Regions from separate parts of the Nocardia sp. NPDC004582 genome, predicted to be linked through region 4. Evidence: riboswitches for the same ligand, from Rfam matches in the RefSeq annotation. Region 4 holds a riboswitch; each other region holds the start of a gene.
The links. A riboswitch is a leader RNA that binds a small molecule or an ion and turns the genes downstream of it on or off. The one in region 4 is predicted to bind S-adenosylmethionine.
Positions count from the first base shown of each region.

Region 1 (6,791 bases), on a different contig from region 4:
CATCGTGGGTCGGTCGATAGAAAGGGTTGATTGTTGTCGCGACTACGTTTACTGTTGTCGCAACAACATATTTTCCCGATTGGAGACGGCGATGATGTACTCGTTCACCGAGGAGGCCGTGATCACCGGCGACCTGGACCGCGTCTGGGCGGTCGCCACCGATGTCGACCGCTGGTCGGAATGGGACCCGCACGAGGAGAAGTCCCGGATCGACGGCGAGTTCGCGGCCGGGACCAAGGGCTGGGTGAAGCCGAAGGGCGCGCCGGCCGGGCCGTTCACTATCGTGGCCGTGGAGCCGGGGCGGTCGTGGACCAGTGAAGCGGGCATCCCGTTCGGGAAGCTGCGCGGGCACCGCACCTACGTCCCGCTCGGCGACGGCCGGGTGCGGGTGGCCGAGCAGGTCGAGGTGCACGGGCCGATGGGCCCGCTGTTCAAGCTCATCTGGGAGAAGGGCATGCGCGCGGACATGCCGCTCACCTTCGCCGCATTGGAACAGGAGGCACGCCGGCGTGGCTGAACCACGGGGACCGCTCATGAGTCCGGGCTTCTGGCTGCATCACGCCGCCCTGGAGTGGCGGGCGACGCTGGAACGCAATCTGCGTCCGCTCGGGCTCACGCCGACCCAGTTCAACCTGCTCGCCTCGGCGGGCTGGCTGGGTCGATCGGGTGAGTTGCCGACCCAGCAACAGGTGGCGGACATGTCGGGCGCGGACCGGATGATGGCGTCCAAGGTGATTCGCGGCCTGGAGGAGCGCGGGCTGCTGGCGCGGTGCGCCGACCCGGTCGACGCTCGCGCGCTGCGCATCGAACTCACGGCCGAGGGCCGGGAATTGGCGAGCCGGGGCGTGCGGATCGCCGTCGACACCGACGAACAGCTCTTCGGCGTAGCCGGCGACGTACTGCGCGAGCAGCTGAAACCGATTGCCGCGCACCGGCTCCCGAGCTGACGCCGCCGCTTGGCCGGCGCCCATCACGGCGGATCGCGGGAGCGCGGAGTTCGGTGATCCTTCTGCGCGCGCGGAAGCCATCCGAGCCATCGATACGGCTGTACTCGGACGGTCAGCCCTTGACCAGGATGGCCCGGGTATAGAGCAGCGCGAAGCCTTGGCGCTGGACGTTCTGCTGAGATTTGGAGCCGGGCTGCGTGGTGACCACCGCGATGTCGCAGCCGGCCGCGGCTGCCTCGGCGAGGCGGGCCGACAGCAGTGACGATTGCACGCCGTGCCGCCGATGTGTGGGATGGGTTGCTGCGCCGGTGAGTTGGGCGATGCCGCCGGACATACGCAGGCTGGCTCCGCCCGCCACGCCGCCGTCGCGCCGGGCGAGATACCTCTGGACGTCCGCCGCGCCGGTCAGGTCGCGCATGGCGCGGGCGATGATGTCGGCGGGGAATTCCTCGTGGGAGGCCACGCCCTGCGTGTCGGGGTGGGCGAAGCCTTCCGCGACGACATCGAGCCAGGTGTCGAATTCGTCTTCGCCGCTGTGGGTCACCTCGACACCGGGGGCGACGGTCGCGACCGGTGCGCCGCGCAGTTCGCGGCCGAGCACGTTCTCGAACGACACCAGGCGGTAGCCCCGCTCGGTGAGCAGTTCCCCGACGCCGGGGTCGCCGAGTTGTGAGACCTCGGCCTGCACAGGTGTTTTCCGTTCCGCGCAGAGCTGCTCGATCGCGTCGAGTTCCGACGGCTCGGGGATTCCGGCGAATCCGAGTCCGGCGATCTTGTTCAGCGGTGACCCGTCCTCGGCAAAGGACGCCACCCCGCCCGCGATCGGGATCACGAATCCGGCGTCCGGGCCGAGCCGGGTCGCGGCCGCCCCGCTGCCCTTGGCGATCAGCTCGGCTTCGGCCCGCTCGATGCGCTCGGCCAGTTCGGTTCCACAGAACAGCGTTCCCTGATCGCTCGGCATGGGGTCGAGCCTAGGTCGCGGATCGGTGGCCTCGCCTCCGATTTTCGCGGTGCGCGGCGGTCGAGGCGCGGGGCGGGAACCGGCGGGCCGTAGGGTCGGGGCGTGGCTGTTGATGATTCGAGCGGTTCCGCCGGTGGTCTCGTGGTCGGGTTCGACCTGGATATGACGCTGATCGATTCGCGGCCGGGGATCGCCGCGGTGTGGGATGCCGTCGCCGCGCGGACCGGGGTGCCGATCGATTCGGAGCTGGTGGTGTCGCGGCTGGGTCCGCCGCTGGCGCACGAGGCGGCGCAGTGGTTCCCGGAGCACGAGGTACCGGGCGTGGTGGCCATGTACCGGGAGATGTATCCGGAGCTGGCGGTGCACGCGTCGGACCATCTGCCCGGCGTGGTGGACGCGCTGGCGGCGGTGCACCAGGCCGGGGGCCGGGTGCTGGTGATCACCGCGAAGAACGGCCCGCACGCGCAACTGCATCTGAATCATCTGGGGCTGGCGGTCGACGAGCTGGTCGGCGGCGCTTGGGCGGAGGAGAAGGGGGAGGTGCTGCTGGAGCGCGGCGCCTCGATCTATGTGGGTGATCATCTCGGCGATGTGCGCGCGGCCAAGGTGGCGGACGCGACCTCGGTGGCGGTGACCACCGGGCCCTACACGGCCGAGGAGTTGTCGGCGGCGGGCGCGGATGTGGTGCTGCGCGATCTGACCGAGTTCCCGGCCTGGCTGGCAGCGCATCTGACGTAGGGGCGAGCGGCGGCGTCCGCGGGGGCGATGCCGCCGAGGGGGCAATTCGTGGGGGCGACAGGAGATTTCCCGGCGGCGGGGCCGGGTGGCGTTTGGCATCAGGGTGATTCGAACGGTGTCGGCCGCCGGTTGTCACGGCTACCTTTCTGGACACGGTCACGAGTATCAGCGTTTTTCGAGCCCCGGCTGGCTGATCGGCAACCCTCGCGTGGGCGGTGGGGTGCCCCGGGTGACGACCAGGCGCTGCCCGACCGGGTGGCGCAAGCGCCAGGACCGCGCATTCCTCTGTCGCGGTCGTGTCCCCCTGCCCGGCGGTGTGCCGGTGCGCGAATGTAGAGGTAGCTATGAGCAGGATCTTGTCCCGGTCGCGTGGTTTCCGGGTGGCGGTGGGTGTCGGGGCGGCGGCCCTGGTCGCGAGTCTGGCGGCGGCCTGCGGTAGCGACTCGTCCGGAAGCAGTTCCGACACGGTGTATTTCGGTGTCTCCGGGCCCAAGACGGGCAATTCCGCCGAGTACGGGCGGCTCTGGCAGCAGGGGTTCGATCTGGCGCTGGACGAGATCAATGCCGCGGGCGGGATCAATGGCAAGAAGGTGGCGCTGAAGTGGGAGGATTCGCAGTCGGATCCGAAGCAGACGGTGCCGATCGCGACCAAGTTCGTGGGTGATCAGTCGATCATCGCGGAGCTGGGGGACTTCTCCTCGCCCGCGTCGATCGCGGCGTCTCCGGTGTACAACCGGGGCAAGCTGGTGCAGTACGGGTTCACCAACTCCGCGGTGGATTTCACCAAGGCGGGGGACTATTCGTGGAGTCCGTCCATCACCTTGGACGTGTACATGGAGCGCAACGCCGAATGGGTGCGCTCCAAGGCGAAGAAGGTTTCGGTCGTCTACCTCGAAACCGACTGGGGTAAGCAGGCTTTCAAGTTCTTCGAACAGTTCGCCAAGGAGAAGGGCATCGAGATCGCCTATTCCTCGGCGATCCTGCCGGATTCGCAGGACTTCCGGCCGGTGCTGATCAAGGGCCGCGACGCCAACCCGGATGCCTTCGTGCACCTGGGATATGGACCGGACGGGGCGCTGGTGGTCAAGCAGCTGCGGGACGTCGGGTTCACCGGGCAGTTCTTCGGCGGGCAGAACACGCCGCAGTTCATCGACCTGGCGGGCGCGGCGGCCGAGGGCGACATCGTGAACGGCGTGTTCACGCCCTCGGATCCGAGTCCGAAGGTGCAGAACTTCGTCACCAAGTTCCGGGCCAAGTTCAACACCGATCCGGGCGATTTCAATGTGTACGCCTATGACGCCCTGAACGCGGTGGTGAAGGCGGCCAAGGCGGGCGGTGCGACCCGGGAGGGTGTGCTGAAGGGGCTGCGCGAGGTCAAGGACTTCGACGGAATCGGCTTGGGCACCTTCGCCTTCGATCAGCAGACGCGCCGCCCCAGCGGGGTCAAGCCGATCGAGCTGATTCTGCAGAACGGCAAGTTCGTGCCCGTCGGAAGCAAGAAGTAGATGTTCGACACGCTCATCGCGGGTCTGGTCCACGGCAACGCGTACGCGCTGATCGCCGTGGGCATCACCCTGATCTTCGGGGTCAGCAATGTCATCAATTTCGCGCACGGCTCGATCTTCGCGTTCGGTTCGGTGCTGGGCTGGTGGCTGATCGCCCAGCACGGGGTGCCGTGGTGGGCCGCGCTGGTCGTGGTGGTGGCGGTGACGGCGCTGGTCGGAGTGGCCATCGACGTGCTGGCGGTGCGGCCGTTGCGCCGGGCCCCGGCCATCGCGGCGCTGCTGGCGACGGTGGCGGTGGGGCTCATCATCGAGAACGTGGTGGCCCTGGTGTTCGGGCCGGACACCCGGCCCTTCCCGCAGGTGCTGTCCACCAACAACTTTCAGGTGGGCGGGGTGCGGTTCGGCACCTCGGACGTGGTCATGTTCGCCATCACCCTGCTGGTTATGGGCGGGCTGTGGGCGTTCCTGCGGTTCAGCCGGCACGGGCTGGCGATCCGCGCGACCGCGCAGGATCCGGATGCCGCCGCGCAGATGGGGATCGGGGTCGGGCGGGTGCAGTCGCTGGCCTTCGCCATCGCCTCCGGGCTGGGCGGGCTGGCGGGCATCTTCGTCGGCCTCTACAACTCGAATATCTCGCCCACCAGCGGCGGCGTGGTCGGCATGACCGGGTTCGTGGCGGCCACCATCGGCGGGCTCGGGTCGATTCCGGGCGCGGTGCTCGGCGGCTTCGTGCTCGGCTTGGTGGAGGCGTTCGGCATCTACTGGTTCGGGGACGGCTATCGGGATCTGATCACGTTCGGACTGCTGGTGATCTTCCTGGTGCTGCGGCCCGGCGGGCTGCTGGCCCGGCCGCCCGCCATCGAATCCGAGCCCATGACCGGGACGTTCCTGGGCTCGGGCCGGGAGTTGCGAGTGCGCTGGTGGCACGCGCTGCTCGCGTTCGGGGTCGCCGGCGTGGCGATTCCGTTGGTCGCCGACGACTACGGCATCTCGGTGGGCACCCAGATCCTGGCGTACGCGATCATCGCGGTGTCGATGACGCTGGTGGCCGGGTCGGCCGGGCAGCTGGCCATCGGGCAGGCCGGGCCGATCGCGATCGGCGCGTACACCTCGGCGGTGCTGACCGTGTCGCACGGCTGGGCGTTCCTGCCCGCCATCGTGGCGGCGGGCGTGGTGGCGGCCGTGGTGTCCTCGGTGCTGGCCGCGCCGCTGTGGCGGCTGGGCGGGCATTACGTGGCGATCGCGACACTGGGCATCGGCATCGTCACGGTGGCGATCATCCGCAACTGGGAATCGGTGACGCGCGGCAGTTACGGCATCTTCGGGATTCCCGCGCCCAGCGTGTTCGGCTTCGAATTCACCACGCACACCGATATTTTCCGGCTGGAGCTGGTGGTGCTGGCCGCGGTGGTGGCGCTGATCGTCGGCGTGCAGCGGTCCCGGCTGGGGATCGCGATCCGGGCCATCGGGGCCGACGAGGTGGCGGCGCGGTCGGCGGGGGTGCCGGTGCGCGACTACAAGGCGCTGGCGTTCGCCATCGCGGCGTTCTGCTCCGGGATCGGTGGCGCGCTGCTGGCGCACCAGTACTCCTATATCGATCCGACCGTGTTCAACCTGCCGATGTCGCTGCTGGTGGTGACCATCCTGGTGCTCGGCGGCACCGCCTCGCCGTACGGCGCGGTGCTGGGCGCGGTGGTGCTGATCGGGGTGCCGGAGCTGCTGCGGCTGGCGCCGTCCTGGCGAATCGTGTTGTACGGCTTGGTGTTGTTGCTGGTGGTGCGGTTCCGGCCGCAGGGAATTCTGGTGAGGAGGGATCGTGTCCGCACAAGCGAACCAACCCCGGTCGAGGTCTGAGACCGGCGCCACCGGGCCGGAGGCGGTGCTGACCGTGACCGGGCTGCGGCGCTCGTTCGGCGGGGTGCGCGCGGTGGACGGTGTCGAATTCACCATCGCCCCCGGCGAATTCGTGTCCATCATCGGGCCCAACGGCTCCGGGAAATCGACCACGGTGAATCTGATCTCCGGGGTGCTGAACCCGGATGCCGGGGAAGTCCTGGTGCGCGGCAAGCGGATTCGCCCCGGTCGCCCGGAGGCGGCCGCGGCGGCCGGGATCGCCCGCACCTTCCAGAACGGGCGGGTCTTCGGCACCATGACCGTGCGCGAGAACGTGGACGTGGGGTTGCAGACCACGCTGCGCGCCACCCGCCCGCTGCGGCGGCTCGCGAACATCCCGGTGCTGAAGTGGGTGTCGCTGCTGGCCGAACTGGGTGTGGCGCTGGCGCCGACCCCGGCGGCGCGGGCCGAACGCCGCGAATCGGCGGCCCGCATCGACGCCCAGCTGGACCGCTTCTCCGAGCGCCTGGTTCCGCGCGCCGACCACCCCACCTACACGCTGTCCTACGCCAATCGCCGCCGCACCGAGATCGCGCGGGCGCTGGCCTCCGCGCCGGACCTGCTGCTGCTGGATGAACCCGCCGCGGGCATGAATCAGACCGAGACCGCCGAGATCGGCGCGCAGCTGGCCGAATTGAAGGCGCAGGGGCAGACGGTGCTGCTGGTCGAACACAAGATGGACCTGGTCCACGAGCTCTCCGACCGGGTGCTGGTGCTGGACGAGGGCCGGATCATCGCATCGGGCAC
Region 1 is NZ_JBSGCY010000177.1:2,812-9,602, forward strand. It holds gene ACWELJ_RS30595 (SRPBCC family protein) at 92-517, shown strand; gene ACWELJ_RS30600 (MarR family winged helix-turn-helix transcriptional regulator) at 510-947, shown strand; gene ACWELJ_RS30605 (GNAT family N-acetyltransferase) at 1,060-1,887, opposite strand; gene ACWELJ_RS30610 (HAD family hydrolase) at 2,011-2,646, shown strand; SAM riboswitch class IV at 2,801-2,919, shown strand; gene ACWELJ_RS30615 (ABC transporter substrate-binding protein) at 2,991-4,151, shown strand; gene ACWELJ_RS30620 (ABC transporter permease) at 4,152-6,005, shown strand; gene ACWELJ_RS30625 (ABC transporter ATP-binding protein) at 5,968-6,791, shown strand, end outside.
Region 1: another riboswitch for S-adenosylmethionine. It lies ahead of ACWELJ_RS30615 (ABC transporter substrate-binding protein); the one in region 4 lies ahead of ACWELJ_RS21910 (aminotransferase class V-fold PLP-dependent enzyme).

Region 2 (6,791 bases), on a different contig from region 4:
ACCCGCACCTACTCGTTCGAGGCGATCACCACCGCCATCCGCCTGATCGCGGCGGGCGCGCGCTTCATCGCCACCAACCCCGACGCCACCGGGCCCTCGCGCGAGGGCATCCTGCCGGCCACCGGCTCGGTCGCGGCCCTGATCACCCAGGCCACCGGCAAGAAGCCGTACTACGTGGGCAAACCCAACCCGCTGATGATGCGGTCGGCGCTGCGCCGCCTGGGCGCGCACTCGCAGTCCACCGTCATGATCGGCGACCGCATGGACACCGACGTCATCTCCGGCCTGGAGGCCGGCATGCGGACCATCCTGGTCACCACCGGCATCTCCACGCCCGCCCTGGTCGAGCAGTTCCCGTACCGCCCGACCGCCATCCTGCCGTCGGTCGCGTCACTGGTCGGCAAGACCAAGGACCCGTTCGCCCTGTAGTCAGCCGGTCGCGTCGCCCTCGAGCGCGTCGAGGGCGGCCGACAGGGTGGTCAGCGCGTCCACGACCCGCTCCAACTCGTCCCTTCCCAGTTGCGCGACAAGGCGTTTCGCCATCGCCGCATGCTGCGGGTCGATCGCGCGGACCGCGTCGTGACCGGACTCGGTGATGGCCACCAGCTTGGCCCGCCGATGCGCCGGATTCGGCCGGTACTCGACGAAACCCTTGCCCTCCAGCACATCCGCGATGCGCTGCACGCTCTGCCGGGTGATGCCCATCTCGCGGGCGATCCCCGCCACCGGCAGCGGCTCGTGCAGGATCGCGCCGAGCACCTGCCACCACGCCACCGTGATCCCGGACGGCCTCGCCAATTCCTCGGCGATACCGAGGAATTGGCCGTTCAGCTTGAACGACGTGACCGCCGCGGTCGCGAACAGTTCCTGCCCGGTGCGCGTCATCGCGCCGCGGCCGCGCGCTGCTGCTCGTATTCGAACAGGGCGTAGAAGCCCGCCGGATCGTTGTCGCCGTACAGCCGGTCCCACGCCTCGAGCACGTGCGGCTCGAAAATCTCGAGGCGAGCGAGGATCTCGTGGGCGAAGTCGACCGGGCGCGTGCCGGTCGCGGTGATCAGGTCGCCGTCGGTGACGGCCGGCCGCTCGACATAGCGCTCACCACCCGAATATCCCGAGTAGGCAAGGTATTCCGCGGCATTGCTGGTGTGCCGCCGATCGTCGAGCAGCCCTTCCCGGGCGAGCCCGAAGGTGGCGCCGCAGATCGCCGCGACCGGCACCCCGGCCGTCAGGAACTCCCGGGCCTTGCGCGCGAAGACCGCCAAGGCCTCCGGATTCCGCTCGGTATCCAGACCAGGCAGGATCAGCATGGCGCTGTCGGCGGGCTTCAGATCGTCGAGCACGAGATCGGGCAGAACCCGCATGCCGCCCATCGAAGTGACCGGCTCGGCGCTACTCCCAACCGTCCTGACCTGCCATGTTCCCGGCTCCCGGTGCCAGAGTTCTCGATTGATGTGCGCGGTCGCATGGCCGACCTCCCAGTCCGAAAAGGTGTCGTAGACGGCCATATGAACTGTTTTCATCATGACAGCATGCTGTCATTTTTGACAGCATGCTGTCAATGGATGCGGGTAGGTCCCAAGAATCGACTCGACCGTGGCCCGCCGTTGACCTCGAGTGCCTACCATGGCGCACGTCGACCCCCTCTGCGATGGCGCAAACCCTCGGCACTGCCCCTGGGCCTTCGTGGCATCCCTCGCGCGCGGTCGACCTCGGCGTACACCGCCGCCGCGAGTCGCGAATCCAACCCGCCCGGTGCGACCGGCGCCGGACCGGAGATTCGGAGGTGCGCCATGGCAGCAACCCCACGCGGTGACCGGCTCGCGACCGTTCGATCATCAGAAAGGTTCAGCAATGTTCGCAATGACCAGGCACACGGTGGCTCGGGCCATCCTCGCCGGTGCTATTGCGGTGGCTCCGGTCACCGCGGTGACCGTCCCGACCCAGGCCGATGTGGTCACCAACTACAACCCCACCCCTGTCGATCAGCACGTGAACCAAGGCTGGGACGCCAAGCACTTCCTGTTCCCTCCGGGCTGGGGCATCCCGCCGGGATGGCTCAAGCATCTACTGCCGTTCGACTTCTTCGATTGGTTCGATTGGGACTAGCGGATCGCGGCGGGCCTCGAGCGCGTCCAGGATCAGATCCAGGCCGTAGGTGAACTCGCCCGTGTGGTCGTAGCCCGGCCGCAGGGCGTGATCGGTGATCAGCTCGCGCAGGTGCGGGTACCGATCGGCGGGCAGGCGCTCGAGGATGTCGCTCGCCACTTCCTCGACATCGGCGGGGGTCGCGACGGGCAGATTCGCTTCCTGCAGAACGTAACCGCCGATATAGCTGTCGATGAGCGAGATGGCGTGCGCGGCGTCGGCCAGCGTGAACCCGGCCGCTTTCAGGACTCCGAGCACCGCGTCGTGGTGCCCGAGCGTGGCGGGGCCGGGATCGCGGCGGGAGTCCATCAGCCCCAGCGCCCAGTGGTGCCGCGACAGCACCCGCCGGGCGGAATGGGCGCGCACCCGAATCGCGTCCCGCCAGTCCGCGCGGCCGGGATCCGGCAGGTCGATCGCCGCGAACACCGCATCCACCACCCCGTCGAGGATGGCCTCCTTGTTGGGCACGTGGTGATACAGGGACATCGCCTCCACGCCGAGTTCCTGGGCCACCCGCCGCATCGAGATCGATTCCGCGCCACCGCGATCCGCCACCCGGATGGCGGCATCCAGCACACGTTCCCTGCTGAGTGGTTGCGATCGGCGCGGCACGGCGGCTCCCGGTTCGAAGGTATTGACAGGCTTACGCCCGTAAGCCTACCTTACAGTCGTAAGCCAGCCTTACACTCGTAAGAGAAGGAGACTCCGATGCCGATGCCGAGATGGTGGGGGCACGTCAACAAGAGGCTGTTCAACCCGCGCGCGATCGCGAACGGGACATGGCCGGTGCTGACGCATATCGGCCGCACCTCGGGCACGATCTACCGCACCCCGCTCGACGCCCATCCCGTCCCGGGAGGGTATGTGTTCGTGCTGGTCTACGGCTCGCGCGCGGACTGGGTGCGCAATGTCCTGGCGGCCGGCGGCGCATCCCTGCGGATCGGCGGCCGGGACGTGGAACTCGCCGCCCCGCGCATCGTCGGGGAAGCCGAGGCCTTCCAGTCGCTGCCGGCGGATGCCGCCCGCCCGCCGAAGCTGTTCCGCATCACCGAATTCCTACGCATGGACCTCGGCAACGCGGTGACCTTCGAATCCGGATCCGCGCACTGATCCACCGGGCCGGCAGCGCCCGATCGGCCCATCGAAAAGGGCCGGAACCCAGTGGGTTCCGGCCCTTCGGAAAGATCGTCGGATCAGCTCAGCGCGTGGTCCAGGTCGTTGAGGAGATCCTCCACGTCCTCCAGGCCGATGGAGATGCGCAGGACGCCGTCGGTAATGCCCACGGCCGCACGGCCTTCCGGGCCCATGGCACGGTGGGTGGTGGTGGCGGGGTGAGTGATCAGGGTCTTGGCGTCGCCGAGGTTGTTGGAGATGTCGACGATCCGCAGGCGGTTCAAGACCTCGAAGGCGCGCTTCTTGGCCTCGTTGTCGGCGGCCTTCAGCTCGAAGGTGATCACCGTGCCGCCGCCCGACATCTGGCGCTTGGCCAGCTCGTACTGCGGATGCGAGGACAGGAACGGGTACTTCACCCACGCCACCGCCGGATGCGACTCCAGGAACTGGGCGATCCTCAGCGCCGAGTCCACCGACTGGCGCAGCCGCAGCGGCATCGTCTCCAGGCCCTTGAGCAGGGTCCAGGCGTTGAACGGGCTCAGCGCCGGACCGGTGTGGCGCATCAGGTTCTTCACCGGGCCGTCGATGTAGTCCTGCGGGCCCAGGATCGCGCCGCCGAGCACCCGGCCCTGGCCGTCGATGTGCTTGGTGCCCGAGTAGACGGTGATATCCGCGCCCAGGTCGAAGCCGCGCTGCAGCAGCGGAGTGGCGAAGACGTTGTCCAGCACCACCTTCGCGCCCGCGGCATGCGCCAGATCCGAGACCGCGCGCACATCGGTGAGGGTCTGCATCGGGTTCGAGGGGGTCTCGAAGAAGACGGCCTGGGTGGGAACGGACAGCGCCTGCTCCCACTGGTTCAGGTCCTCGCCGTCGACGAACACCGTCTCCACGCCCCAGCGCGGCAGGATCTCGTTGGCCACCACGAAGCAGGAGCCGAACAGGCTGCGCGCCGCGACCAGCCGGTCACCGGCGGACAACAGCGCACCCAGCGCGGTGAACACCGCCGACATGCCCGACGCGGTCGCGAAACAGGCTTCCGCGCCGTCGATCAGGCGCAGCCGCTCCTCGAACATGGCGACCGTCGGGTTGCCGTAGCGCGAGTACACGAAGTGCTCGATATCGCCGGTGAAGGAGGCCTCGGCCGCCTCGGCGCTCTCGTAGACGAAACCCGAATTGAGGAACAACGCCTCGGAGGTCTCGTCGAAGCCGGAACGCCGGGTGCCGCCGCGTACCGCCTGGGTGGCGGGGCCGACGCCCTCGGGAAGCGGTTTCTCGAAAGAGCCGCCGGTGATCATGACTGCCTCCACGGAAGTCCGTCGGCGCGCCAGCCGGTGCTGCCGCGGTGGCCCTGGCCGTCGAGCGCACCCTCGAAGCCGTCGACCACATTGAACGAAGGGGTGATGCCGAGCGTGGTGGCGGCGGTGGCCGCGCCGATCGAACGCTGGCCGGAGCGACAGATGAAGATGACCGGCGCCTCCGAATCCGAAGTCCGGTGGGCCAGCGACTGCTTCAGCAGATCCGCGAACCGGGCATTCGGGGTGCCGGTGACGTCGACCCACTCGATCAGCGCGGTCGGGCGGCCGATGCCGCTGGTGTCGGGCACGCCGACGAACCGCCACTCGGCCTCGGTGCGCACGTCCACCAGAACCGCATCGGGGTTGTCGCGCAACAACTCCCACGCCTGCTTCGGCGTGATGTCACCCTCGTATTTCATATGCGCCGCGCTCACTCGAACCTCCTGAGAATCCGCACTTGCCGCATCGCTGTCCGATGCGAGGCCAGGTCGTCACCCGGAGCACCCCACCGCGGAGGAGGGTTGCCGACCAGCCAGCCGGGGCTTGGCGCTGGTACTCATGACCTGGGATTGAGATTGCCGAAGAACCGTCCCCACTGTCAAACCCCGGCGGCGCTTTCGGCCGATGTCACGAATTACAGACCAACCAGCGGGAATTCTCCTTGGCGAAGTGCCAGGGCGCGGTGGTCGGCGCGCCCGCGACGGTGAAGGAGACCTGCGCGGTCGCCGCGTCGCCCTGCACAGTCGCGTCGGTCAGCTTGCTGTAGGCGATGGTTCCGCCGGTCTCGACCGCGATTCGCAAGGGCGAGAGCTTGTCGTCGAAGGCCTGACACTGCAGGCGCGGATCGTATTTCCCGGTGTCCTGCCGGGACCGGATGAACGCGTCCGCAGCCGCCGAGAGCCGATCGGAATCTGTGACATTCTTCTCAACCGGCGACACCACCGACGCGACCACGATCCCGAGGATCACGACCGCGATGATTCCCGCCGCCACCAGGAACGGCCACATGCTGCGGGTCTCGTTCTGGTCGATCCGGACCGGGGTCTCCTCGGCGTCGCTCATGGGTAGATCATGCCTGGTCCCCTTGTGAGGGCCGGCGCGTGCCATCGATAGAATCAGCAGAATTTCCCGCCCCAGCGCGGGAATAGCAAGACTACGCAGCAACGCTGCAGCGTCGGGGGCCAACGGAGGTCGCCGAGGCCAGAGCGTCAACTTAGCCTAAGCTAAGAGCGACGGCTGAGTTTTTGACGGCAATTTAGTTTCGACCCAAAGGGTGCGCGGAAGAATGACCGAACAGAGTGCAGCGACCCGCCCGCTACGCATTGCGATCGTGGGCGCAGGACCGGCCGGCATCTACGCCGCCGACGCGTTGATGAAGTCCGACGCGGACGTGAGCATCGATCTCTACGAGCGCATGCCCGCGCCCTTCGGCCTGATCCGCTACGGCGTCGCGCCCGACCACCCGCGCATCAAGGGCATCATCACCGCGCTGCACAAGGTGCTCGACAAGCCGCAGGTCCGCCTGCTGGGCAATATCGACTACGGCGTCGACATCACCCTCGAGGACCTGCGCCAGTTCTACGACGCGGTCATCTTCTCCACCGGCGCCAACGCCGACCGCGCGCTGGGCGTGCCGGGCATCGACCTGGACGGCTCCTACGGCGCCGCGGACTTCGTGTCCTGGTACGACGGCCACCCCGACGTCGCCCGCACCTGGCCGCTGGAGGCCGAGAAGGTCGCGGTCCTCGGCGTCGGCAACGTCGCCCTGGACGTGGCCCGCGTGCTCGCCAAGACCGGCGACGAGCTGCTGCCGACCGAGATCCCGCCGAACGTCTACGAGGGCCTCAAGGCCAACAAGGCGCTCGAGGTGCACGTGTTCGGCCGCCGCGGTCCCGCCCAGGCCAAGTTCACCCCGCTCGAGCTGCGCGAGCTCGACCACTCGCCGACCATCGAGGTCATCGTCGATCCGGAGGACATCGACTACGACGAGGGTTCGGAAGCGGCACGCCGTCATTCGAAGCAGGTCGACATGATCTGCAACACCCTCGAGCAGTGGGCCATCCGCGACGTCGGCGACCGCCCGCACAAGCTGTTCCTGCACTTCTTCGAGAACCCCTCGGAGATCCTCGGCGAGGACGGCAAGGTCGTGGGCCTGCGCACCGAGCGCACCCAGCTCGACGGCACCGGAAACTGCAAGGGCACCGGCGAATTCAAGGACTGGGACATCCAGGCCGTGTA
Region 2 is NZ_JBSGCY010000030.1:43,548-50,338, forward strand. It holds gene ACWELJ_RS11825 (HAD-IIA family hydrolase) at 1-429, shown strand, start outside; gene ACWELJ_RS11830 (MarR family winged helix-turn-helix transcriptional regulator) at 430-885, opposite strand; gene ACWELJ_RS11835 (type 1 glutamine amidotransferase family protein) at 882-1,523, opposite strand; gene ACWELJ_RS11840 (hypothetical protein) at 1,861-2,106, shown strand; gene ACWELJ_RS11845 (TetR/AcrR family transcriptional regulator) at 2,065-2,721, opposite strand; gene ACWELJ_RS11850 (nitroreductase family deazaflavin-dependent oxidoreductase) at 2,854-3,255, shown strand; gene ACWELJ_RS11855 (O-succinylhomoserine sulfhydrylase) at 3,339-4,553, opposite strand; gene ACWELJ_RS11860 (rhodanese-like domain-containing protein) at 4,550-4,972, opposite strand; SAM riboswitch class IV at 5,002-5,117, opposite strand; gene ACWELJ_RS11865 (Rv0361 family membrane protein) at 5,181-5,615, opposite strand; gene ACWELJ_RS11870 (FAD-dependent oxidoreductase) at 5,839-6,791, shown strand, end outside.
Region 2: another riboswitch for S-adenosylmethionine. It lies ahead of ACWELJ_RS11860 (rhodanese-like domain-containing protein); the one in region 4 lies ahead of ACWELJ_RS21910 (aminotransferase class V-fold PLP-dependent enzyme).

Region 3 (6,791 bases), on a different contig from region 4:
GGAGCCGGGGCGGGGCCTCGCGAATCGCGGGGCCGGGGCCGCGACCGGAGTCGCGGCGCTGGAAAAGATGAGCGATTGTGCTGCCGCCGGGGCGAACCGGCGGCGCTGGGGGATAGCTAGACCGAGGTTATACGGCGGCCGAGTTCGCGCCGCAACACTTCCTGGTCCGGGAGTCTGTGCAGGACACGGAGTATGGCCGGGCGGAGTTCATGCTGCTCGTCCTCGGAGAGCAGATCGACGAGATCGCGGAGATCCATGTCATCGAATGCGGCGGTCATGCCGAATAGATTACGGCGGATACGCCCGTTGCACACGCATTCCGGAACTCCGGTTACGGAGGCGTCATACGCGCGAAACCGGAAGCGCTTCATGACAATTCGCAGGAAACAGGCGCGATACGTCGCGTAACGCGGATCCGGCTGTGGCAGCGGCCGGGCAGCGGACATACGGCATTCGGGCAGGGCCTGCCCACCAACTCCGGGCGGCGAGACCGTCCGGTGGCGGCGGTACCGTCCGATGGCCGCGATACCGCCGTCGCCGGGGACAGTGCTGGTTCAGTGACCCGGCGCGCGCTGGGCGCGGGCCAGTTCCATGGTCTCCAGCATGAGTTTGCCGACCGCCTCGGTCTCGGTCAGGAACCCGTCGTGCCCATCCTTGGAGTGGATGACCTCGAGCCCCTTGGAGCCGGGCAGCAGATCGGCCAGCTCCTGCAGGGTGCGCAGCGGGTAGAGCCGGTCCGAGTCCACTCCGCCGATCACGCACGGCACCGGCGTCGAGGCCAGCGCCGCCGCGACGCCGCCGCGGCCGCGCCCCACGTCGTAGCGGTTGATGGCCTCGGTGAGCAGCACGTAGGTGCCCGGATCGAAACGCGCGATCAGCTTCTCCGCCTGGTACTCCAGGTAGCTCTGCACCGCGTAGCGGCCGCCCGCGAGCGGATCCTCGTCGCCCTGGCCGTGATTCTCGAAACGGTGGTCGAGCTCGCCCTCGGCGCGGTAGGTCAGGTGCGCGATGCGCCGGGCGATGCCCATGCCGGTCGTGGGTGCGCGCCCGGTGCCGTAGTAGTCGCCGCCCTGCCAGTCCGGATCGGCCTTGATGGCGGCGATCTGGGTGGTCTGGGTACCGATCTGATCGGCGGTGGCGCGTGCGCCGACCGCCAGCACCAGGGCCGCGCCGACCCGTTCGGGCCGGCCGATCATCCACTCCAGCACCCGCATGCCGCCCATGGAGCCGCCGATCACGGCGGCCAGGCGGTCGATGCCGAGCAGGTCGAACAGCTTGGCCTCGGCGGTCACCTGGTCGCGGACGGAGATCGCGGGAAACCTTGTGCCCCAAGGCTTCCCGTCCGGAGCTAGCGAGGACGGGCCGGTGCTGCCCTTGCAGCCGCCGAGCACGTTGGTGGCGATGACGCACCATTCGCGGGTGTCCACGGGCGCGCCGGGGCCGACGCTGCCGTCCCACCAGCCGGCCTGGTCGTGATGGACGTCGGCGGGGCCCACCACGTGCGAGTCGCCGGTCAGCGCGTGCTCCACGAGCACCACGTTGTCCGCGTTCGCCGACAGTTCGCCCCACCGCTGGACGGCCAGTGTGACGTCGGGGATCACGGCCCCGCTCTCGAGTTCCACGTCGCCGATGGCGATGCTCCCGAGCGTCCCGTCGGGCGGCGGCAGCAAGCGCTCCGCCGCGTGCCGGGACGTTCGCGATTCGATGTTCACGGTCAATGTGCCGCCGCCGTCAGTCCGGCGCGCAGGTCCGCCAGGATGTCGTCGATGCCCTCGATGCCCACGGCCAACCGCACCAGACCAGGTGTGACGCCGGAAGCCAACTGCTCGGCGGGCGTCAGCTGGGAATGCGTGGTGGAGGCCGGATGGATGACGAGCGAGCGCACATCCCCGATGTTAGCGACATGGCTGTGCAGCACCAGCGCCTCCACGAACTTCTTGCCCGCGTCGACCCCACCGGCCAGCTCGAAGGACACGATGGCGCCGACACCCTTCGGTGCCAGCTGTTTGCCACGCTCGAACCAGGGCGAGGCGGGCAGACCCGCGTAGTAGACCTTCTCGACGCCGGGCTGTCCGGCCAGGAACTCGGCCACCGCCTGGGCGTTGGCCACGTGCCGCTCGATGCGCAGGCTCAGCGTCTCGAGACCCTGCGCGATGAGGAACGCGTTGAACGGCGACACCGCCGCGCCCAGATCGCGCAGCAGCTGCACGCGGGCCTTGAGCGCGTAGGCCGGTGCGCCGAGATCGGCGAAGACCGCGCCGTGGTAGCTGGGGTCCGGGGTGGTGAAGCCGGGGAAGCGGGACTCGCCCGCCTCGTTCGTCACCGTCCAGTCGAAGGCGCCGCCGTCGACGATCACACCCGCGACCGCGGAACCGTGCCCGCCCAGGTACTTGGTGGCCGAGTGCACCACGATGTCCGCGCCCAGCCGCAGCGGCTGGATCAGGTACGGGGTGGCGACGGTGTTGTCCACGATGAGCGGCACCCCGGCGGCGTGCGCGACCTCGGCGATGCCCGGAATGTCGAGGACCGAGCTGCTCGGATTGGCGACGGTCTCGCCGTAGAACGCCTTGGTGTTGGGCCGCACCGCCGCGCGCCACTGCTCGAGGTCGTCGGGATCCTCGACGAAGCTGACCTGGATGCCCAGCTTGGGCAGCGAGTAGTGCAGCAGGTTGTAGGTGCCGCCGTACAGGTGCGGGCTGGCCACGATGTGGTCCCCGGCCTCGGCGAGATTCAGGATCGCGTAGGTCTCCGCGGCCTGGCCCGAGGCCAGCAGCAGGGCGGCCACGCCGCCCTCGAGCGCCGCGATGCGCTGTTCCACGGCGTCCTGGGTGGGGTTCATGATCCGGGTGTAGATATTGCCCGGTTCGGCGAGCCCGAACAGCGCGGCGGCGTGGTCGGTGTCGCGGAACGCGTAGGACGTGGTCTGGTAGATGGGCAGGGCGCGGGCTCCGGTGGCGGAATCGGGAGCCTGGCCGGCGTGAATCTGTTTGGTCTCGAAGGACCAGTTGGCCGGATCCAGGGCGTCGTCAGCGGGGACGGCCGCGGGTGCGGTCGAGTCACTCATGTGTTCTGCTCCAAAAACAAGGTCGCCGAATGGCGGAGGTTTGACGTTATCGAGAAGCGAATGGGCTTCGACAACAACACATCTCGGTAGACCTCCTGGTTGCGCTTGCGTTCGGCCTTCGAACGCCCGGTCTGCACCCGGAGCACCCCACCGCAGCTGGAGGGTTGCCGATCAGCAAGCCGGGGCCTTATCGCTGATGCTCTTGACCTAATGCGGGATTCTAGCGGCCGATCGCCCCGATCTACCCAGTGGGGTTTGTCGCATTCACAGCGGTATTTTCCCCGTTTACGGGGGGAAATGTCGTTGTCGCACCGCAACAGACCCGACGGAATTCGCTGAATGCGGCCTGGACGCTGTCGGCGAGCACGCGGGCGGTGGTGACCGTGGTGCAGTCGGCGAACTCGTCCCCGTCGTCGAACTCGCATTCCATGCCGACCCGCACGATGCCGTGCCAGGTGGTGGCGATGAGCCGCACGGTGAGGTGGTCCTCGGGCAGCCGCAGGCGTTCGGCCAGCACCTCCGACACCGCCCGGGTCTTGGTGTCGGCCGATTCCATGCTGAGCGCGCGCACGGCGACGCTGTCGCGGGAGATGCGCTGCATCTGCTGGAACCAGCGGAAGGGCACGGGCGCGTCGGAGTCGATGATCTGGTCGACCACCGCCAGGAACGCGCCGAGCAGCGCTTCCATCTCGTCGCCGGAGATCGGTTGGGCGCGCAGCTGGTCGGCGAGGGCCTGTCCCCAGCTCTCGATGGGGGCGATGACGATCGCCTCCTTGCTGTCGAAGTACCGGTTCACGGTGCGCGGGGAGACATCGGCGGCGTCGGCGATCTGCTCGACGGTGGTGGCGTCGAAGCCCTGTTCGTCGCACAACCGCAGGGCGACGTCGATGATCCGGGCCCGGGTCTGCTGCTTCTTGCGCTCACGCAGGCCGGGGCGGTGACGCGAGATCACACCGATGTGACTTGACAACTCCGACATGCCTCCATCGTAGGTCCTTGATGCGTTTTCCTGTCCCAGTATGACAACTGTCGTAGTGCGACATTTTTCCCTTGACGCCAATTGTCGGTGGGGGTCACTATGGTGATGCTGCCTTCGAACTCCAGAGGAGAGGCTCATGACCGTAGCGACGGACGCTCTCGGTACAGACGAAAAAGCAAGTCCCGCACAAGATTCCAGGCGTTGGTGGGCGCTCGGCGTGATCGCCATGGCGCAGCTGATGGTGGTCCTGGACGCCACGATCGTCACCATCGCCATGCCGTTCGCCCAGCAGGATCTGCACATCAGCGACGGTGACAAGCAATGGATCTTCACCGCGTACACCCTGATCTTCGGCGGTCTGCTGCTGCTCGGCGGCCGCCTCGCCGACTACCTGGGCCGCCGCCGGATCCTGATGGTCGGCCTGATCGGCTTCGCCGCGGCCTCCGCGCTGGCCGGTCTCGCGCAGAACCAGGCCGAACTCTTCGCCGGTCGGGCGCTGCAGGGCGCGTTCGGCGCGCTGCTGGCCCCGGCCGCGCTGTCACTGGTGTCGGTGACCTTCACCGAGGCCAAGGAACGAGCCCGGGCCTTCGGCGTGTTCGCCGGTGTGTCGGCGGCGGGCGCCGCGCTCGGCCTGATCGCCGGTGGCGCGCTCGTCGAGTACGCGAACTGGCGCTGGTCGCTGCTGGTGAACACCCCGGTCGCGCTGCTGGCCCTGCTCGGCGCGTTCGCCTTCGTGGTCAAGGATGTGCCCGCGCCGCGCACCGGCGGTTACGACCTGCCCGGCGCGGTCACCGTCACCCTCGGCCTGATCTCGATCGTGTACGGCTTCAGCCGCGCGGCCTCCGACGGCTGGACGGCCTCCACCACGCTGGCGTTGTTCGTGGTGGGTGTAGCACTGCTGGCGGCGTTCGTGGCCATCGAGAGCCGCACCGCGAATCCGCTGCTGCCACTGCGTATTCCGGGTGAGATCAACCGCGGCGGGTCGTATCTGATCGCGCTGCTGGTGCCCATCGCCATGTTCGCCATGTTCCTGAACCTGAGCTTCTACCTGCAGATCGTGGAGCACTACTCGGCGCTGAAGACGGGTGTGGCGTTCCTGCCGTTCCCGGCCGGCATCGTGGTGTCGGCGGGCATCGCCTCGGCGGTGCTGCCGAAGATCGGGCCGCGGCCGCTGATGCTGGCGGGTTCGGTGCTGGGCGCCGCGGGCCTGGTGTGGCTGTCGCGGCTGGAGTACGGCGACAGCTACGCGACCGCCCTGCTGCCCGCCATGATCCTGATCGCGCTGGGCATGGGCGCGCTGTTCGTGTCCATGCAGACCACCGCGCTGCACCAGGTCGACGCCGAGGATTCGGGCGTGGCCAGCGCGCTGCTCAACGCCGCGCAGCAGGTGGGCGGTTCCATCGGCACCGCGCTGCTGACCACCATCTCGGTGCAGGTGGCCGAACGGTACGTGCGCAACAACATGACCATCGACCATGTGATGGAGCGGGCCTCGATCCATTCCTACAACGTGGCGTTCCTGATCGGCGCGATCTTCTTCGCGCTGTGTGTTCCGATCGCGGCGTTCATGGTCCGGGACAAGCCGCAGAACCTGCTCGAGGGTGACGAGCACGCCGTGCACGTGGGCGTGTGAACCACCGCGGGTGAGTCCGCACCGATGCCCGTCGCGAATCTCGCGGCGGGCATCGGGTCGGTGGCAGCATGGGAGGTTGCGGGATCTCGATCCGACCGAAGGAGTGTCAGGACGATGAGAACCATGCGGTCAGTTGTCGCCGACACGGTGGGAGAACCGTCCGAGGTGCTGCACCTGCGGCCCCGCCCCGTCCCGGAGCCCGGTCCCGGCGAGGTCCGGATCCGGGTGTCGGCCGTCCCCGTTCATGCCAGCGATCTGCACACCGTCCGCGGCAGATACGGATTCACCCCGGAGTTCCCGGCCGTGCCCGGTATCGAATCCGTCGGTGTGATCGACGAACTCGGTAGCGGCACAGACGGTCTCACCGTCGGGCAACGCGTCATCACGGTCGGTGTCCGGGGAACCTGGCAGGAGTACGTCGTCGCCGACGCCGAGCGGGTCTGGCCCGTTCCCACCGGCATGAGCGATTCCACGGCCGCCCAGGTCCTCAGCAATCCGCTCACCGCGGTGATCTTGACCGGAGCGGAACTCGATGTCCGACCGGGCGAATGGCTGTTGCAGACGGCGGCCGGTTCGACCGTGGGCCAGTCGGTCATCCAGCTCGGCACCCACGTCGGCTTCAAGACCCTCAATGTGGTCCGTCGCCGATCCGCGGTCGAGGACATCCTCGCCCTGGGCGGGACGGCGGTGATCTGCACGGAGGATGAGGACCTGCGCGAACGGGTGGCCGACCTGGCGGGTCATGACGGCGTGTTCAAGGCGATCGATTGTGTCGGCGGTCAGGTGGGCGCGGATGTGTCGCGGGCGCTGGGACCGCACGGTGAGCTGGTCGTCTTCGGTGCACTGTCCACGCACCGCCAAACCGACCCCGACAAACTCACCATCCCCGTCTTCGCGCGCTCGCTGATCTACGAAACCAAGACCGTTCGAGGGTTCTGGCTGCTCCGCTGGTTCGCCGAGACCCCGAAGGATCGGATGAACGCGACGATCGACCGGACGCTGCGGCTCGTCGACAGCGGCGCGTTGCGGGTTCCGGAGGGCCGGCCGATTCCCGTCGAAAAGTTCGGCGAGGCGGTCTATTCGGCCGAAGCGCCCGCGCACGGCGGCAAACCGCT
Region 3 is NZ_JBSGCY010000044.1:1,782-8,572, forward strand. It holds gene ACWELJ_RS15005 (hypothetical protein) at 117-278, opposite strand; gene metX (homoserine O-acetyltransferase MetX) at 555-1,718, opposite strand; gene ACWELJ_RS15015 (bifunctional o-acetylhomoserine/o-acetylserine sulfhydrylase) at 1,715-3,064, opposite strand; SAM riboswitch class IV at 3,161-3,272, opposite strand; gene ACWELJ_RS15020 (TetR/AcrR family transcriptional regulator) at 3,306-4,043, opposite strand; gene ACWELJ_RS15025 (MFS transporter) at 4,180-5,676, shown strand; gene ACWELJ_RS15030 (zinc-dependent alcohol dehydrogenase family protein) at 5,791-6,791, shown strand, end outside.
Region 3: another riboswitch for S-adenosylmethionine. It lies ahead of ACWELJ_RS15015 (bifunctional o-acetylhomoserine/o-acetylserine sulfhydrylase); the one in region 4 lies ahead of ACWELJ_RS21910 (aminotransferase class V-fold PLP-dependent enzyme).

Region 4 (6,791 bases):
GCGAATCTGGCCTCCGCCCAGCGCACCTCGGTGCGCGTGATCATGCAGCAGCTCGATCGGGAACTCGCCGACCTGCCGAAACGCCTGCGGCTGCGGCGGTTGCGCGCGCTGCCGACCGTGCTGTTCGCGCTACTGGCCGATCATGAACGCGCGGTCGAGGCGGGCAAGGTCGCCGCGGGGGATGTGGACGCCTGGGGAGAAATCGTGGACATGCTCGCGGGCGTGCTCACCGCCCCGGTAGTGGAACGCGCCCCGATCCGCTGAGGCCGCAACGCAATCGGGCGGCGTGATCGAGCAACGCAATCGGGTGCGAAGTTCGGTGTGACCTGGCAGGTGGGCGGTGGCCCGGCTACCGTTGATTCTCGTGGACACCACGGCAGCGGTACCGACGGCGGGAGCCGAACCAGGGCCTACGCGCCCGCGACGGCTCGGCGTCGGACTCCCGCTGCTGGGCGGTGCGGCCGTCGCCGGCGGCCTGGCGCTGCTGCACTTCCGGGACCCGCACGTGCAGGGGGCCTACGGGTTCTGCCCGTTCTACGAATTGACCGGGTACTGGTGTCCCGGCTGCGGCGGCCTGCGCGGCCTGCACAATCTGACCGATGGTCGGTTCCTGGACGCCATCCACAGCAATGTGCTGCTGCTGCCGTTGACGCTCGGCTTCCTCGCCTGGTGGGGCACCTGGCTGGTGCGCGCCTGGCGGGGCCGGTCGGCGCCGCCGCCGCTACCGCGGATCCTGCCCAGGTCGGCGCTGTGGATCGCGGTGGCCTTCCTCATCGTGTTCACCGTCGTGCGGAACACGCCGTGGGGTACCTGGATCGCGCCCGTCTGAGCGGAGGATGCTCTTCCTATGAGCCAATCGCTGAAGGAGCGGGTGCGAGACAAGCTGATCCGTCAGCTCGAGGAGGACGGACCGCCCGATCCGGAGATTCCGGACACCCGGCAGGTGTCGGTCCAGGACGACCTGGACCGACTCGAAGCGGTCGACGAGGACGACCCGCTGGTCGAGGAGCTCGCGGCCCGCTACCTGGTGCCCTGACCCGCTCCCGGCGATTCGGAATCCGCAGGGCTCTCAGAATCCACAGGGCGCGGCGCCGTCCGCCGAACCGCCGAAGGGCCGGGTCTCCGGGACCGGGTTCCAGTGGCCGTCGGTGCGGGCGTAATTCCAGGTCGGACCGTGCTCGACCAGGGTGGCGATCGCGTCGATGAGGCGGTCCACGTCGGCAGCGGTGGTGCCGAGTCCGATGCTGGCCCGCAGCGCCGCATCCACCCCGAGCCGCGAGAGCAGCGGATGGGCGCAGAACCGGCCGTCGCGCACCCCGATCCCGTGTTCGGCGGACAGATACGCGGCCACCTGGCCGGGCTCGAAACCGTCGACGGTGAAGGCGACGATGCCGACGGCGTCGGTGCTGTCGCGCCACACGCGCAGGAAGTTCACGCCCGGAACGGTTTTCAGCCCGTAGCGCAGCCGGTGGGTGAGGTACTGCTCGTGTTCGACGACGGTGGTCTCGTCCAGATCGGCGAGCGCGTCGCAGGCGGCGGCCAGCGCGGCCACCCCGAGCACGTTCGGGGAACCGGCCTCGTGGCGCTGCGGCGCGGGCGCCCATTCGACGCTGTCGGTGGCGACCGAGCGCACCGCGCCGCCGCCCGCCAGGTACGGCTCCGCGGTGTCGAGCCAGTCCCGGCGGCCGACCAGCACGCCCGCGCCGAACGGCGCGTACGCCTTGTGCCCGGAGAAGGCCAGGTAGTCGATGCCGGTGGTGCGCAGGTCGATCCGGCGGTGCGGGGCCAGCTGGGCGGCGTCGACCAGGATGCGGGTGCCGCACTGGTGCGCGATCCAGGCCAGCCGTTCCAGTGGCAGCAGTTCGCCGGTCACATTGGAGGCGCCGGTAACCGCCAGCAGCGCAGCGGGTTTCGAGCACAGTTCGGCGACCAGCCGCTGGATGGTCTCCTCGATGGTGTCGGCGACCGGCACCACCCGGCGGCCGTGCCGGGTCCAGGGCAGGAAGTTGGCGTGGTGTTCGACATCCAGCACCACGGTGTCGCCGGGCACGCAGGCGGCCAGCAGGTTCAGCGAGTCGGTGGTGTTGCGGGTGAACACCACCACCTGATCGTCGGCGGCGTTGAGGAAGCGGGCGACCGAGCCGCGCGCCGACTCGTAGCAGTCGGTGGAGACGCGGGAGGCGTACCCCGCCCCGCGATGCACGCTGGCGTAGAACGGCAGCAGCTCGGCGACCCGGTCGGTGACCTGCCGCAACGCGGGGGCGCTGGCGGCGTAGTCGAAGTTCGCGTAGCCGGTGGTCCCGCCCTGGACCAGCGGAACCCGGAGGTCACAGCCGGACACGGTGGCGAGGGGAGCACAGGTCTGGTCGGCGAAAGCGGTCATCACAAATCCCATCGGATTCAGGGGACACGCGATCGGAAGACAGGAATCGATCGTGAGTCCGCGCTTGCCGCGCCCGGTCGGGCGACGGCCCGGTCGTCACCCGGAGCACCCCGCCGCGGTGGAGGGTTGCCGACCAGCAAGCCGGGGCTTAGCGCTGGTACTCATGACCTGAAAGCGAGATTGGCAGACGCGTCACGGGCTTGTCAACCCTGCCCGCCTTCGCCTGTCGCGGTCCGCGCACGACATTCGGGGCGGCGGAGAAGCCGTGATCGACGGCACCGGCGGGGCGGAAAAATCATCCGAAAGTTGGAGTGGGTGGGCCGCAAAGTTCGAATCGCGAGATCGTTGCTGAGGCGTACGGTCGACTAGGAAGTTAGGGTAGCCAAAGTGGGGTGCCCCGGAGTTGACCACGAGGAGCCGACCATGTTGGACACGGACACCAGCGCCCCGTTCTCGACGCTCATTCGCACCGCGACCGAGCAGCAGCACAACGAGGCCGAGCACTCCACGTTCATGCGGGACCTGCTCACCGGGCAGCTCGGCGTCGAGGCCTTCCTCCGCTACACCGGCCAGCTCTGGTTCGTCTACGAGGCCCTCGAAAAGCATTCCGCCGCACTGGCTTCCGACCCCGTCGCGGGCCCGTTCGTGAAGCCGGAGCTGGCCCGCCTGGCCGCGCTCGAGACCGACCTGGCCCACCTCGGCGGCGCGAACTGGCGCGAGGAGCTGCGGCCGCTGCCCGCCACCGCCGCCTACGCCGCCCGCATCGAGGAGTGCGCGCAGGAATGGCCGGCCGGGTACGTCGTCCACCACTACACCCGCTACCTGGGTGATCTCTCCGGCGGCCAGGTCATCCGCGGCACCGCCGAGAAGTTGTGGGACCTGCCCAAGAAGGGCGACGGCGTGCGCTTCTACGTCTTCGACGAGATCACCAATCCGGCCGCGTTCAAGCGCGAGTACCGCGAGGCCCTGGACCAGCTTCCCCTGGAAGGTCCCGAGGTCGATCGCGTGCTCGACGAGGCGCGACTGGCGTTCACGATGAACACCGACCTGTTCCGTGAACTGGGTGCCGAGACCAGCGCGCGGAACTGAGAACTCGTCACCAGAGGCCGTCGCACCCCGTTCATCAGGCGGGGGCGGCGGTCTTCGCCGTTTCCGGGGGTGACCCGTTGGCCCTGCTCGTCGGGGGCAGGGTCAGCGATATCACCCTTGCGTCGCGTCGCCGCGATGGGTTGCCATGGAGGGCATGAGTTTTCCGCTGCTGCTGAGTTTCGCGGGGTTGTGCGTGCTGCTGGCGCTCACCCCGGGCCCCGATACCTTCCTGGTGCTGCGATTCTCGATGGCCGGACCGCGACCCGGGATCGCGGCGGCGGTGGGTTCGGCGTTCGGCGGGATCGTCTGGGCGACGGTGGTGGCGGCCGGGGTGGCGGCGCTGCTGGAACAGTCGGCGACGGCGTATCGGACGCTGAAGGTGATCGGCGGAATCTACCTGCTGTACTTGGGGATTCGGGCACTGATCGAGCATCGGCGGGCGCGGAACGCGGAGGCCGGGCCGGAGGCGGCGGTGGTGCGGGGCACGCCCGCGTCGATGCGCTCGGCGTTCGCTGCCGGATTGCTGTCGTGTGTCTTCAATCCGAAGGTGGGGTTGTTCTATCTCGCGGTGCTGCCGCAGTTCCTCACCGAGGTGACCTTCCTGAACACGCTCACCCTCGGCGCCATCGAATCCAGCATCGCGGCGATCGAGATGATCCTGCTCGCGGTGGCCGCCGCCCGCGCGGTCGCCTTGTTGCAGCGCCCGCGGATCCGGGCCCGGCTGGAACAGACGAGCGCGGCGATCCTGGCGGCGCTGGGTATCGGCACCGCGGCCTCGGCGGCCTGAGCGTCAGTCGGCGATCTCGGCGCGGTGATAGGCGCCGTTGTAGTACACCAGCGGGCCGGCCGCGGGCGAACTCTCGGTGTTGTCGTGCACCTGGGTCACCAGCCCGATGACCAGCGTGTGATCGCCGATCGGGATCAGCTGGTGCACGGTCGCGCGCACCCAGATCGGGGTGCCGTGCAGAACCGGCTCGCCGGAGCCGAGCGTGGCCCACAACGACCTGTCGGTGAAACGCTCCTCGGCGGACCGGCTGAACCGCTGTGCCAGATGCTTCTGATGCTCGCCCAGGAAGTGCACCACCAGCGATTCCGCGCCGAGCATGGCCTCGATGCTGGAGGAGGTCTCGGCGATATTGAACGAGATGAGCGGCGGCTGCGCCGACAGCGAGGCGAACGAGGTCGCGGTGAAACCGACCGGACCCTGCGCGGAGTTCAGCGTGACGATGGTGACGCCGGCCGGATAGTGCCGCATGGCGGCGCGGAACTGCTGCGCGGTGATGCCGCTCAGGTCGTCGGGCACGTGTAGCTCGGCGCCGGGCGTCGGAGAATCGGTCACGTCAAGAACCTACGTGGTCGCGGGCCCAGGTATTCCGGGCTGTCGGAAAACCCTCGTCGGCGGCGGTCAGTCCACGTCGATGGCCAGGCCCGCGGTGATCCGGACCAGCTCCCCGAAGGTCGTGCGGAACAGGGTGTTCGGATGCCCGCCCGCCGCCCACAGCTCCCGGTACTGGGCCAGCGCGTTGTCGACGAAGGTGGGCAGATTGGTGGGGTGCCCGAGCGGGGCGACGCCGCCGATGGGCTGCCCGGTCACCTCCCGGACCATGGCCGCGGGCGCCCGGCTGAGCGTGCCCTCCAGGCGTTGCCCGGTGCGCTCCAGATGCACCTGGTGGGCGCCGGAGACGAGCAGCAGCACCGGATCGTCGTCGAGCAGGAACACCAGGGATTTGGTGATGGCCCCGACGGTGACGCCGACCGCGTCGGCCGCATCGCGCGCGGTGGGGGTGGGCGTGGGCTGGGTGATGATCACCCCGTGATGGCCGCGCGCGATCAAGGTGTCGGAAACCTTCGACGCGACCGGTGGCAGGGACCTGCGCATGGCAACCAGGGTAGAGCGATTGCGGTGGATGTGCGGGGGATCAGTAGTCGGGGTAGCCCTCCTCGGGTCCCAGCATCGCGGTGAGGCGGGCGCGCACGATCGGGGCCAGCGCGTCGACGGTGCGCTCCGGAACCGACTGGTGCGCACAGGAATCGAAGACGCGTTCCAGATCGATCGCGGACATGGCGCGCAGTTCCGCCGCGGCGGCGGTCTGGAGGGCGGCATGGCCCGGGTAGGGGCGGCCGTCGGCGATCTTCTGTGCCCAGGTGACATTGCAGCAGCATTCGTACAGGGCATGAATCGCACGACGGCGGGGGAGGGCGTTGAAGCGGTCGAGGCCGATTCCGTGATGCATCAACATCGTGACCTCACACACAGGAGGAGCAGTTTGTGCGGACGCGATAATCGTCCGCCTCCGGGCGCCGCGAAAACGCTGGGACGCAGCAGATTTAGCACAGGGTTTACACCGGCCAACCTACTCGCCGGTAACCCCTATACGCTGGACCAATGACCGAATGGAAGGCTTTCGAAGTCGAAAGCAAGGACCACATCGCGACGGTGACGCTCACCGGTCCCGGCAAGGGCAATGCCATGGGCCCCGACTTCTGGCGTGAGCTGCCGCTCATCTTCCGTGAGCTCGACGCCGACCCCGACGTCCGGGCCATCGTGCTCACCGGCTCCGGCAAGCATTTCTCCTACGGACTGGACCTGCCGGCCATGAGCCCGCTGTTCGGGCCGCTGCTGGCCGACAAGGCGCTCGCCGGGCCGCGCACCGACTTCCTCAAGCACGTGCGCGACATGCAGGACTCGGTGACCGCGGTCGCCGACTGCGTCAAGCCCGTCGTCGCGGCCATCTCCGGCTGGTGCATCGGCGGCGGCCTGGACCTCATCGCCGCCGCCGACGTCCGCCTGGCCAGCGCGGACGCCAAGTTCAGCCTGCGCGAGGCCAAGGTGGCCATCGTCGCCGACATCGGCTCGCTGCACCGGCTGCCGGGCATCATCGGCGAGGGGCACGTGCGCGAGCTCGCCTACACCGGCAAGGACATCGACGCCGCCCGCGCCGAGAAGATCGGCCTGGTCAACGACGTGTACGCCGACCAGGAAGCCGTATTGGACGCCGCCTACGCCATGGCGCGGGAGATCGCGGCCAACCCGCCGCTGGTCGTGCAGGGCATCAAGGACGTGCTGGACCAGCCCAAGCGCGGCAAGATCGCCGACGGACTGCGCTACGTGTCCGCCTGGAACTCGGCGTTCCTGCCGTCGGAGGACCTGACCGAGGCCATCCAGGCCGTCTTCGAGAAGCGCGACCCGCGGTTCAAAGGGAAGTAACAACTCTCGGGCCCGTCCCGAAAAAGGGACCCCATGCCTCCGGTTCCCGGCCTATCGTCTTGGTCGGGGGCTGGAGGTTTTGGCATGGCGACATCCGAAGTGGGCGAAGCG
Region 4 is NZ_JBSGCY010000083.1:606-7,396, forward strand. It holds gene ACWELJ_RS21895 (TetR family transcriptional regulator) at 1-264, shown strand, start outside; gene ACWELJ_RS21900 (DUF2752 domain-containing protein) at 365-829, shown strand; gene ACWELJ_RS21905 (hypothetical protein) at 848-1,036, shown strand; gene ACWELJ_RS21910 (aminotransferase class V-fold PLP-dependent enzyme) at 1,070-2,383, opposite strand; SAM riboswitch class IV at 2,439-2,552, opposite strand; gene ACWELJ_RS21915 (biliverdin-producing heme oxygenase) at 2,807-3,472, shown strand; gene ACWELJ_RS21920 (LysE family translocator) at 3,627-4,259, shown strand; gene ACWELJ_RS21925 (flavin reductase family protein) at 4,263-4,727, opposite strand; gene ACWELJ_RS21930 (YbaK/EbsC family protein) at 4,878-5,351, opposite strand; gene ACWELJ_RS21935 (2-oxo-4-hydroxy-4-carboxy-5-ureidoimidazoline decarboxylase) at 5,392-5,712, opposite strand; gene ACWELJ_RS21940 (crotonase/enoyl-CoA hydratase family protein) at 5,859-6,680, shown strand; gene ACWELJ_RS21945 (MDR family MFS transporter) at 6,765-6,791, shown strand, end outside.